DNA from 3 places in the Kitasatospora sp. GAS1066B genome. Region 2 is predicted to be linked to each of the others. Evidence: predicted binding sites of a transcription regulator. Region 2 holds the regulator's gene; each other region holds the start of a gene.
What was found. The regulator HrcA, encoded in region 2, represses chaperone genes, less so after heat shock. The targets are predictions, from matches to a motif close to TTNGCACTCNGNNNNNCNGAGTGCNAA.
Positions count from the first base shown of each region.

Region 1: the regulator HrcA is predicted to act here: its motif matches at 1,880-1,906, upstream of groL (chaperonin GroEL).
Region 3: the regulator HrcA is predicted to act here: its motif matches at 1,348-1,374, upstream of ABH937_RS12680 (FmdB family zinc ribbon protein).

Region 1 covers NZ_JBGCCO010000030.1:66,041-69,226, reverse strand. The annotation lists gene groL (chaperonin GroEL) at 101-1,723, opposite strand; gene ABH937_RS29085 (cold-shock protein) at 2,042-2,245, opposite strand; gene ABH937_RS29080 (MoaD/ThiS family protein) at 2,794-3,072, opposite strand; gene thrC (threonine synthase) at 3,109-3,186, opposite strand, start outside.
Region 2 covers NZ_JBGCCO010000006.1:111,079-114,264, forward strand. The annotation lists gene htpX (zinc metalloprotease HtpX) at 1-760, opposite strand, end outside; gene hrcA (heat-inducible transcriptional repressor HrcA) at 1,118-2,302, shown strand; gene dnaJ (molecular chaperone DnaJ) at 2,378-3,186, shown strand, end outside.
Region 3 covers NZ_JBGCCO010000009.1:166,973-170,158, forward strand. The annotation lists gene ABH937_RS12665 (protease pro-enzyme activation domain-containing protein) at 1-68, shown strand, start outside; gene ABH937_RS12670 (hypothetical protein) at 178-405, shown strand; gene ABH937_RS12675 (hypothetical protein) at 449-757, opposite strand; gene ABH937_RS12680 (FmdB family zinc ribbon protein) at 973-1,335, opposite strand; gene ABH937_RS12685 (MFS transporter) at 1,460-2,758, opposite strand.

The DNA.
Region 1 (3,186 bases), on a different contig from region 2:
GCGTCCATTGTCCCGCATCCGCGAAAGGCTCCCCGCAGGCGAAAGGGCGGCCTCCCGAAGGAGACCGCCCTGTTCAGACCAGCTGACCCTCGACGGAGGATCAGAAGTCCATGTCACCGCCCGGCATGCCGCCGCCGGCGGCCGCGGCGGCCTTCTCCGGCTTGTCGGCGATGACGGCCTCGGTGGTGAGGAAGAGCGCCGCGATGGAGGCGGCGTTCTGCAGCGCGGACCGGGTGACCTTGGCCGGGTCGATGATGCCCGCGGCGATCAGGTCCTTGTACTCGTTGGTGCTGGCGTCCAGACCGTGACCGGCGGGCAGGTTGCGGACCTTCTCCACCACGACACCGCCCTCGAGGCCGGCGTTGGTGGCGATCTGCTTGATCGGGGCCTCCAGCGCGACCTTGACGATGTTGGCGCCAGTGGCCTCGTCGCCCTCGAGCTCGAGCTTGTCGAACGCGATACCGGCCTGCAGCAGGGCCACGCCACCGCCGGCGACGATGCCCTCCTCGACGGCCGCCTTCGCGTTGCGAACGGCGTCCTCGATGCGGTGCTTGCGCTCCTTCAGCTCGACCTCGGTCGCCGCGCCCGCCTTGATGACGGCCACGCCGCCGGCCAGCTTGGCGAGGCGCTCCTGGAGCTTCTCGCGGTCGTAGTCCGAGTCGCTGTTCTCGATCTCGGCGCGGATCTGGTTGACCCGCCCGGCGACCTGCTCGCTGTCGCCGCCACCGTCGACGATGGTGGTCTCGTCCTTGGTGATGACCACCTTGCGGGCGGTGCCCAGCAGGTCGAGACCGGCGTTCTCGAGCTTGAGGCCGACCTCCTCGGAGATCACGGTGCCGCCGGTGAGGATGGCGATGTCACCGAGCATGGCCTTGCGACGGTCGCCGAAGCCCGGGGCCTTGACGGCGACGGACTTGAAGGTGCCGCGGATCTTGTTCACGACCAGGGTCGACAGGGCCTCGCCCTCGACGTCCTCGGCGATGATGACGAGCGGCTTGCCGCTCTGCATGACCTTCTCCAGCAGCGGGAGCAGGTCCTTGACCGAGCCGATCTTGGAGTTGACGATCAGGATGTAGGGGTCCTCGAAGGAGGCCTCCATCCGCTCCAGGTCGGTGGCGAAGTAGGCGGAGATGTAGCCCTTGTCGAAGCGCATGCCCTCGGTGAGCTCGAGCTCCAGGCCGAAGGTGTTGCTCTCCTCGACGGTGATGACACCTTCCTTGCCGACCTTGTCCATGGCCTCGGCGATCAGCTCGCCGATCTGGGTGTCGGCGGCGGAGATGGAGGCGGTCGAAGCGATCTGCTCCTTGGTCTCCACGTCCTTGGCCTGGGCCAGCAGCTGGTCCGAGACGGCCGCGACGGCCTTCTCGATGCCGCGCTTCAGGGCCATCGGGTTGGCGCCGGCGGCGACGTTGCGCAGACCCTCGCGAACCAGGGCCTGGGCGAGCACGGTGGCGGTGGTGGTGCCGTCACCCGCGACGTCGTCCGTCTTCTTGGCGACCTCCTTGACGAGCTCCGCACCGATCTTCTCGTACGGGTCCTCGAGCTCGATCTCCTTGGCGATGGAGACGCCGTCGTTGGTGATCGTGGGGGCGCCCCACTTCTTCTCAAGGACGACGTTGCGGCCCTTGGGGCCGAGCGTCACCTTGACGGCATCGGCAAGCTGGTTCATGCCGCGCTCAAGGCCGCGGCGAGCTTCCTCGTCAAACGCGATGATCTTGGCCATCGGAAGTGGTCCTCCAGGACACGGTCGACTGCTCGGACCAGTGGTGCCCGCGACGGACGGCCCTGGTATGCGGGGGTCCTGTCCCCTACCGCTCCCGGGGGCCTCACCGACCCGGTCCGTTTGTCACTCTCACACTGTGAGTGCTAACGCCAATGATTAGCACTCCGGCATGACGAGTGCAAGCTCCTTCGGCGACCGGACGTCAACTCGGGGCGAACGAACGGCAGGCCCGCACCCTCCCCCGCGGTCGGGGGTGGGTGCGGGCCTGCCGTTGAACCACCAGCTCGGTGAGAGCCGAGGCTCCGAGGTTCGGAAAGGTCAGACCGCCGCGCGGACCATGTCCGCCTGCGGGCCCTTCTGCCCCTGGGAGATCTCGAACTCGACCCGCTGGCCCTCTTCAAGGGTGCGGTAGCCGTCCATCTGGATCGCGCTGTAGTGGACGAACACGTCCGCACCACCGTCGACCGCGATGAAGCCGTAGCCCTTCTCCGCGTTGAACCACTTGACGGTGCCCTGAGCCATTCCGAACTCCCCTAGTGCTGTGCTGGCCCTTCACGCGCCCGCAGGTCACGAGCGCGGGTCTGGCGGAGATGCCCGAGGAAACCCCCCTGGGCGCGCTCCCGCATGCCGCACCGCCCCACCCCCGGAAGCCAGTTGGCGCCGACGGAGCAGGCGAATGCATCGACCGCGGCTGAATGTATCCGCATCGGAGCCCTGTGCAACAGGCCCACTGAGCGCAAATTCGGCGGGGCCGTGAAGGGATAGCAAGGGAGGAATGCGACAGAACTCGCCAATTCGGCCGGGACATAGCGGACGAAACTCACGAATAGCACAAAGAATTCTGACGATCCGCCGACATGATTCGGGTGATACAGCGGCAGCTGCCGTCTCAGGACCCGGGACACCCCGAGCCGTGCTCCAGCCGCGCACCAGAACGGGGCCGGAAGTCGGGGACAGCCTATGCCCTGCCGACGACCGCCGCGGACACGCCTCAGGGCGCCGCGCCCGCCGCCGGTGACCGGCGCACGGGCCCGGCGCCCTGAGCGCCTGACGGGAGCGGTGACGGGCCGTCAGCAGCCGCCGGCCACCGCCGGGATGATCGACACGCCGGCGCCGTCGCCGACCGCGGTGGCCAGCCCCTCGGCGAACCGCACGTCGTCGTCGTTCACGTACACGTTGACGAAGCGGCGCAGCTTGCCGGTCTCGTCCAGGATCCGCTGGCCGATCCCGGGGAAGTTCGCGTCCAGGTCGGCGATGACCTCCTGCAAGGTGGCGCCCTCGACGCCCACCTCGGCCTTGCCGTCGGTGTAGCTGCGCAGGATGGTCGGGATGCGGACGGTCGCGCTCATGGGGTTACTCCTCGCTAGCGAAGTGCTGGGGGTGGGTCAGGCCAGGCCGGCGGCGCGGAAGGACTCCAGGGTCGGCCGGATGGTCGCGGTCAGACCGGCGTCGGCGACCGCGTC
Region 2 (3,186 bases):
AGATCTGCCCGGTCACCTTGGTCAGCGCCGAGGCGAGCGCGCTGGGCCGGCCGGTGAGCTGGGCGGCGGCCCGGTCGGCGGCCAGCTCGCGGTAGCGGGAGAGCAGCCGGGTGAGCAGGAAGCTGATCGCGTAGACCACCACGCTGACGATCGGGATGATGATCATCAGGATCGCGGCGTTGTCATTGTTGTTGTTGTTCCGGTTGCCGCCGCTCATCATGCCGCTGTAGAGCGCGATCCGGGTGATCGCGCCGGCCAGCACGCCGAGGAAGCCGGCGATGGTCATCACCGCGACGTCCCGGTGCGCGACGTGCGAGAGCTCGTGCGCCAGCACGCCCTCCAGCTCCTCCGGCTCCAGCCGGCGCAGCAGGCCGGTGGTCACGCAGACCACCGCGTTCTCCGGGTTGCGGCCGGTGGCGAAGGCGTTGGGCATGTCGTTGTCGGCGACCGCGACACGCGGCTTGGGCATGTCGGCCAGCGCGCAGAGCCGGTCAATGGTGCCGTGCAGCTGCGGGTACTGCTCGGGGGTGACCTGGTGGGCACCCATCGCCCGCTCGGTGATCTTGTCGCTGAACCAGAACTGCGCGACGAAGAGCCCGCCCATCAGCACCACGATCAGCGGCCAGGCGCCCCTCAGCAGGACGATCAGCACACCCGTGAAGCCGACGTACAGCAGCCCGATCAGGAACATCGTGGTGACCATCCGCGTGGACAGCCCACGGTCGGGAGCAAAACGAGTGTGGGGGCCGGACGCCGACATGGCTGCTCCTCTGTCCATTCAGATCTCCATCGCCGAGGCGGTTCTGCCCGCCTCGGTCTCAGTTGCTATCGATGCTGCCACTTCGCCGGGCGGCGGGCACCACCCTTGTCGGGCGCGTTCGCGCGTCGCGCGTCACGTCCGTCCCGGCGGGATGCTACGCGGAGTGATCCGCGCGGCATCCACGGCCAGGGCGTTCCTGCCGTCGGACCCGGGCCTTACACTGGCAGGTACGGTTTTGGCACTCCACAGAGCAGAGTGCCAAGCCCGATCCGACGAAGTACCCGCCGAGCCACTCGGCACGGTGCTTGCCATGCAGGCCTGGTACCTGGACAACGCGCGAAGAGGGAGGTGCGTGCCATGTTCGACGAACCTGATTCCGACCCGCGTCAGAGCGGCCGTGACCCGGTCGGCGACCAGTCGACCGGTCGGTCCGGGCCCGCCGCCCGCCCGGCTCGCAGCAGCGCCAGGGCCAGCTCGGCGGCCCGCGCGGGCAAGGGCGGCGAGGTCGGCCGGCTGGAGATCCGCCAGCTCGACGAGCGCAAGCTCTCCGTGCTGCGCGCCATCGTCCAGGACTATGTCGGCACCGAGGAGCCGGTGGGCTCCAAGGCCCTGGTGGAGCGGCACAACCTCGGCGTCTCGCCGGCCACCGTGCGCAACGACATGGCCACCCTCGAAGAGGACGGCTACATCCAGCAGCCGCACACCAGCGCAGGCCGGATCCCGACCGACAAGGGCTACCGGCTCTTCGTCGACCGGCTGGCCGAGGTCAAGCCGATGAGCGCCCCCGAGCGCCGGGCGATCCGGCACTTCCTGGACGGCGCGGTCGACCTGGACGACGTGGTGGCCCGCACCGTGCGGCTGCTCGCCCAGCTGACCCGCCAGGTCGCCGTGGTCCAGTACCCCTCGCTCTCCCGCTCGACGGTGCGTCATGTCGAGCTGGTCTCGCTCGCCCCGGCCAAGGTGATGCTGGTGCTGATCACCGACACCGGGCGGGTCGAGCAGCGGATGGTCGACTGCCCGGGGCCGGCCCGCGAGTCCACCCTGGCCGACCTGCGCGCCCGGTTGAACGCCCGGGCCGGCGGCCAGCGCTTCCCCGACGTCCCCGCCCTGGTGGACGATCTGCCCGCCGCTTTCGAGCCGGCCGAGCGCCCGATCGTCTCCACCGTGCTCTCCACCCTCTTCGAGACCCTGGTGGAGCAGAACGAGGAGCGGATCATGCTGGCCGGCACGGCCAACCTGACCCGCTTCGGTCATGACTTCCCGCTCACCATCCAGCCGGTGCTGGAGGCCCTGGAGGAGCAGGTGGTGCTGCTGCGCCTGCTCGGCGAGAGCGCCGACGGCGGGATGACGGTGCGGATCGGTCGGGAGAACGAGTACGAGGGCCTGAATTCCACGTCTGTCGTCTCGGTCGGTTACGGTTCGGGCGATGAGAGCGTGGCCAAGCTCGGAGTGATCGGCCCGACTCGGATGGACTACCCCGGCACGATGGGGGCGGTCCGGGCGGTCGCCCGGTACGTGGGGCAGATCCTGGCCGAGTCGTAGCAGCACCCCTACTAGATTTAGTAGGCAAACCAGTCGCAGCAGGACTTTCCACAGGCAGAACAAGCGGAGCATTTGGTGGCCACGGACTACTACGCGGTACTCGGCGTCCGACGGGACGCGGGGCAGGACGAGATCAAGAAGGCGTTCCGGCGCCTTGCCCGTGAACTGCACCCGGATGTCAACCCGGACCCGAAGACGCAGGAGCGGTTCAAGGAGATCAACGCCGCTTACGAGGTGCTCTCCGACCCGCAGAAGCGGCAGGTCTACGACCTGGGTGGGGACCCGCTGTCGCCGAACGGCGGCGGGGGCGGCTTCGGCGCGGGTGCGGCGGGCTTCGGCTTCTCCGACATCATGGACGCCTTCTTCGGCGCCGCCGCCGGCCAGCGCGGCCCGCGCTCGCGCACCCGGCGCGGCCAGGACGCGATGATCCGGCTGGAGATCACCCTGGAGGAGGCCACTTTCGGCACCACCAAGGAGCTCCAGGTCGACACGGCCGTCACCTGCACCACCTGCTCCGGTGAGGGCGCGGCCCCGGGCACCTCGGCGCAGACCTGTGACATGTGTCGCGGCAAGGGTGAGGTCTCCCAGGTCACCCGTTCCTTCCTGGGCCAGGTCATGACCTCGCGCCCGTGCCCGCAGTGCCAGGGCTTCGGCACCGTGGTCCCGACCCCGTGCCCGGAGTGCGCGGGCGACGGCCGGGTCCGGGCCCGCCGGACCCTCACGGTCAAGATCCCGGCCGGTGTCGACAACGGCACCCGGATCCAGTTGGCCGGCGAGGGCGAGGTCGGCCCCGGCGGCGGCCCGGCCGGCGACCTCTACGTGGAGATCGCCGAGACCAGTCACGCCACCTTCCAGCGGCGCGGCGACGACCTGCACTGCACGGT
Region 3 (3,186 bases), on a different contig from region 2:
GCTACGACAAGGTGACGGGTTGGGGTTCCTACAACGGGGCCAACTTCCTGAAGGCCGAACTGGGCTGAGCGCCGACGCCCGCCGGTGAGTGGGCACCGCGGGGGGCCGGGCCGCCGCCCGGCCCCCCGCGGCGTTCTAGGCTGGACGGTGGGAACGGACCACACCGGAGGCGGCACGATGGCAGGACAGCACGAGCGGGACGGCCAGGGCGAGCAGGATCGCCAGCCCAGTCCGTCGACCGCCGCGAAGCCGGCCCCGGCCGCCCCCGCGAAGGCGGCCAAGCTCGTCTTCAAGGACCCGCTGAGCCGGCAGACGGCGGACGACACCGACGCCGGGTGGGGCGAATCCGAGGCCTCGCGCGGTCTCGACTGGTACCTGAGCCAGCGCCCCCCGCACCACGGCTAGCCGGCGGCTGACGGGCCGCGGCCGCTGAGCACCGCCGCCCCCGTCAGCGCCCCGCGGAGCACCGTGCCACCGCCGTCTGGGCAGGCGGCGACTGCGGGCCGGCCGGACCCGTCGGCGTCGGCGCACCGGGGCGCAGCGGACCGGCGGCGATCGCCGTGGCGGCGGCGAGCAGGCCGGTGACCAGCACGCCAGGTCGCTGGCGGACCGCCTGCTGAAGGCGGTCTCGCCCACCCCCGCCCCGTCGGATCGGCCGGAACTCCGGGACGGTCTGCCGCGGCGGCAGCGGGGACGGGCCGCGTGGCGGCGGCTGCTGCGCGCAGTGGCGGGGGGTGAGCGGCGTGGTCGTGGTCATGGGATCCACCCCTGTCGGTGCGGTCGAGCGGGCCCGTTTGGGCTTGCCGGACCAGCATCCGCGCCGCGCGGCACCGCCGACAGCACCCACCGAATTCCTGTGGACAACCCGGCACCTGTGGACAACTCAGAGCCCCCAGAACGCCGCAAGGCCCTTGCCGGCACCCGATCGGGGCGCCGGCAAGGGCCTTGCCGCAGAAGAACCTGGAAGCCGCGTCAGCTCGCCGAAGTCGACTTCGAGGACGATGACGTCGACGAGGACGTCGAAGAAGACGACGACGAGGAAGAAGACGACGAAGACGACGAGGAGCTCGAAGCCCCAGCCGAGCTCGAACCCGACCCGCCCGAGGACGGCGCGGCCGTCGTCGAGGACGAGGAGGACCCCACCGAGCTGGTGGAGGAGGAGCGGCTGTCGGTCCGGTAGAACCCGGAGCCCTTGAACACCACACCGACCGCCGAGAAGACCTTGCGCAGGCGTCCCTGGCAGTTCGGGCACACGGTCAGCGCCTCGTCGGTGAACTTCTGCACCGCCTCAAGGCCGTTGCCGCACTCGGTGCACTGGTACTGGTACGTGGGCACTTTGTCTTCCTCCTGGCACTCTCGCCTGATGAGTGCTAACGACGGTCCATGATGCGGCATTCCGCCTGTTCAGTCCAGCGCCGACATGTCGGAGCTGGACCAGCCCGCCGGCGACCGCGCCGGCTCAGTGCTCCGACACCCCGACGAGCGAGGTCACCGCACTGCCGCCCCTGGCAACGGTACGGCCCCGAGTGCCCGGAGCCTGCAGCAGCCGCCGCAACGTGACCAGCGCCACCAGCCCGAGCCCGGACCCGGCCAGCGGCACCAGGAATCCGGTCCACGGTCCGCCCGCGTCGATCAGCTGCCCGGCCACGGTCGAGCCGACCGCCAGGCCCAGACCGATCGCCCCGGTCAGCCAGGTGAAGGCCTCGGTCTTGGCGCCGTCCGCGACCAGGCTCTCGACCAGCGTGTAGCCGGTGATCAGGGTCGGCGCGATGGCCAGCCCGCAGACCAGTCCGGCCACCGCCAGGGTGGTCAGGCTGGGCATCGCCCAGAGCGTCGAGCAGCCGAGCACCAGCAGCGTGTAGCTGCCGAGCATCCGTTGCTGGGCCGAGCGCCGCCAGGCGACCAGCCCGTACAGCACGCCGGCCAGCATCGAGCCGCCGGCGAAGATCCCGTAGACGATGCCGCTCAGCCCGCCCTGCCCGGCCGCCTCGGCGGTGGCGGTGACGGAGATCTGCATGCCGCCGAAGACGCTGCCGACGCCGAGGAAGGTGCCGGCCAGCAGCCGGACGCCAGGCGAGGCCAGGGCCGAAGCCCGCCGGGCGCCGGGCTCGGGCAGGTGGCGGGCCGGGGCGGTGCGCCGCTGGGCGGCGAAGGCCAGCCCGCCGAAGAGGGTGAGCGCGGCCTCGGTGATCAGCGCGGCCGCCGGGGCCACGGTGGTGGCGATCGCACCGGCCAGCACCGGGCCGATGACGAAGGTGAACTCGTCGGTCACCGATTCGAAGGCGAAGGCGGTGCTGAGGTGGGCCGGCCGGTCGGCCAGCCGGCCCACCCACCGGGCCCGGACCATCGCGCCGATCTGCGGCACGGTGGCACCGGCAGGCGTGGCGGCCAGGAAGAGCGTCCAGACCGGTGCGTGGCCCAGGGCCAGCGCGATCAGCGCGCCCACCGAGACCGCGTGCACCAGCACGCTCGGGACCAGCACCGCGGCCTGGCCGAAGCGGTCGGCCAGCCGGCCGGTCTGCGGCCCGACCAGGGCCTGGGCCACGGCGGCGACCGCCGCGACGGTGCCGGCGATGCCGTAGGAGCCGTTGGTGTCGCGGATCAGCAGCACGATGCCCAGGCTGAGCATGGCGTAGGGCAGGCGAGCGGCGAGGGCGGGGGCCAGGAAGGTCCACGCGCCGGGGGTGCGCAGCAGGGTGCCGTATCCGACGCGGGCGGGTGCGGCGGAGCTGTCCAGCGCGCCGGCACCGCCCGTCATGGCGGATTCGTCCAGCGCGCCGGGTCCGTCCAGCGCGGTGAGCGGGCCGGACGCGTCGACTGTCTCGACGCTGCCGGCCGTGTGGGCTCGGGGGTTGTCGACCGTTCGGCGGGCCGTCACGGTCGGTCCTTCCTGCTGCCTGGTAGCGCGGCCGGGGACGGGAAAGCCCCGACGGCGCCGAGAGTCGTCCTCTCGCGCGTCGACCGGGGTTGTTACCGGGTCCGGCTGGCCAGGCGGAAGCGGGGGGCCAGGAACTGCTGCGGACCGCGGCCGCCGAGCGGTCGCGCCAACTCTGCTTCAGGCAGATGTTGCGGGTGTCTGTAGATACCTCTGTGCCGGGTGCGCACGGGTGATGCGTACCCGCGGTCAGTCTACGGGGACGGGACGGCCTTGTCTACGCGCATAGAAAAGCGCCTCGCCAGAACAGG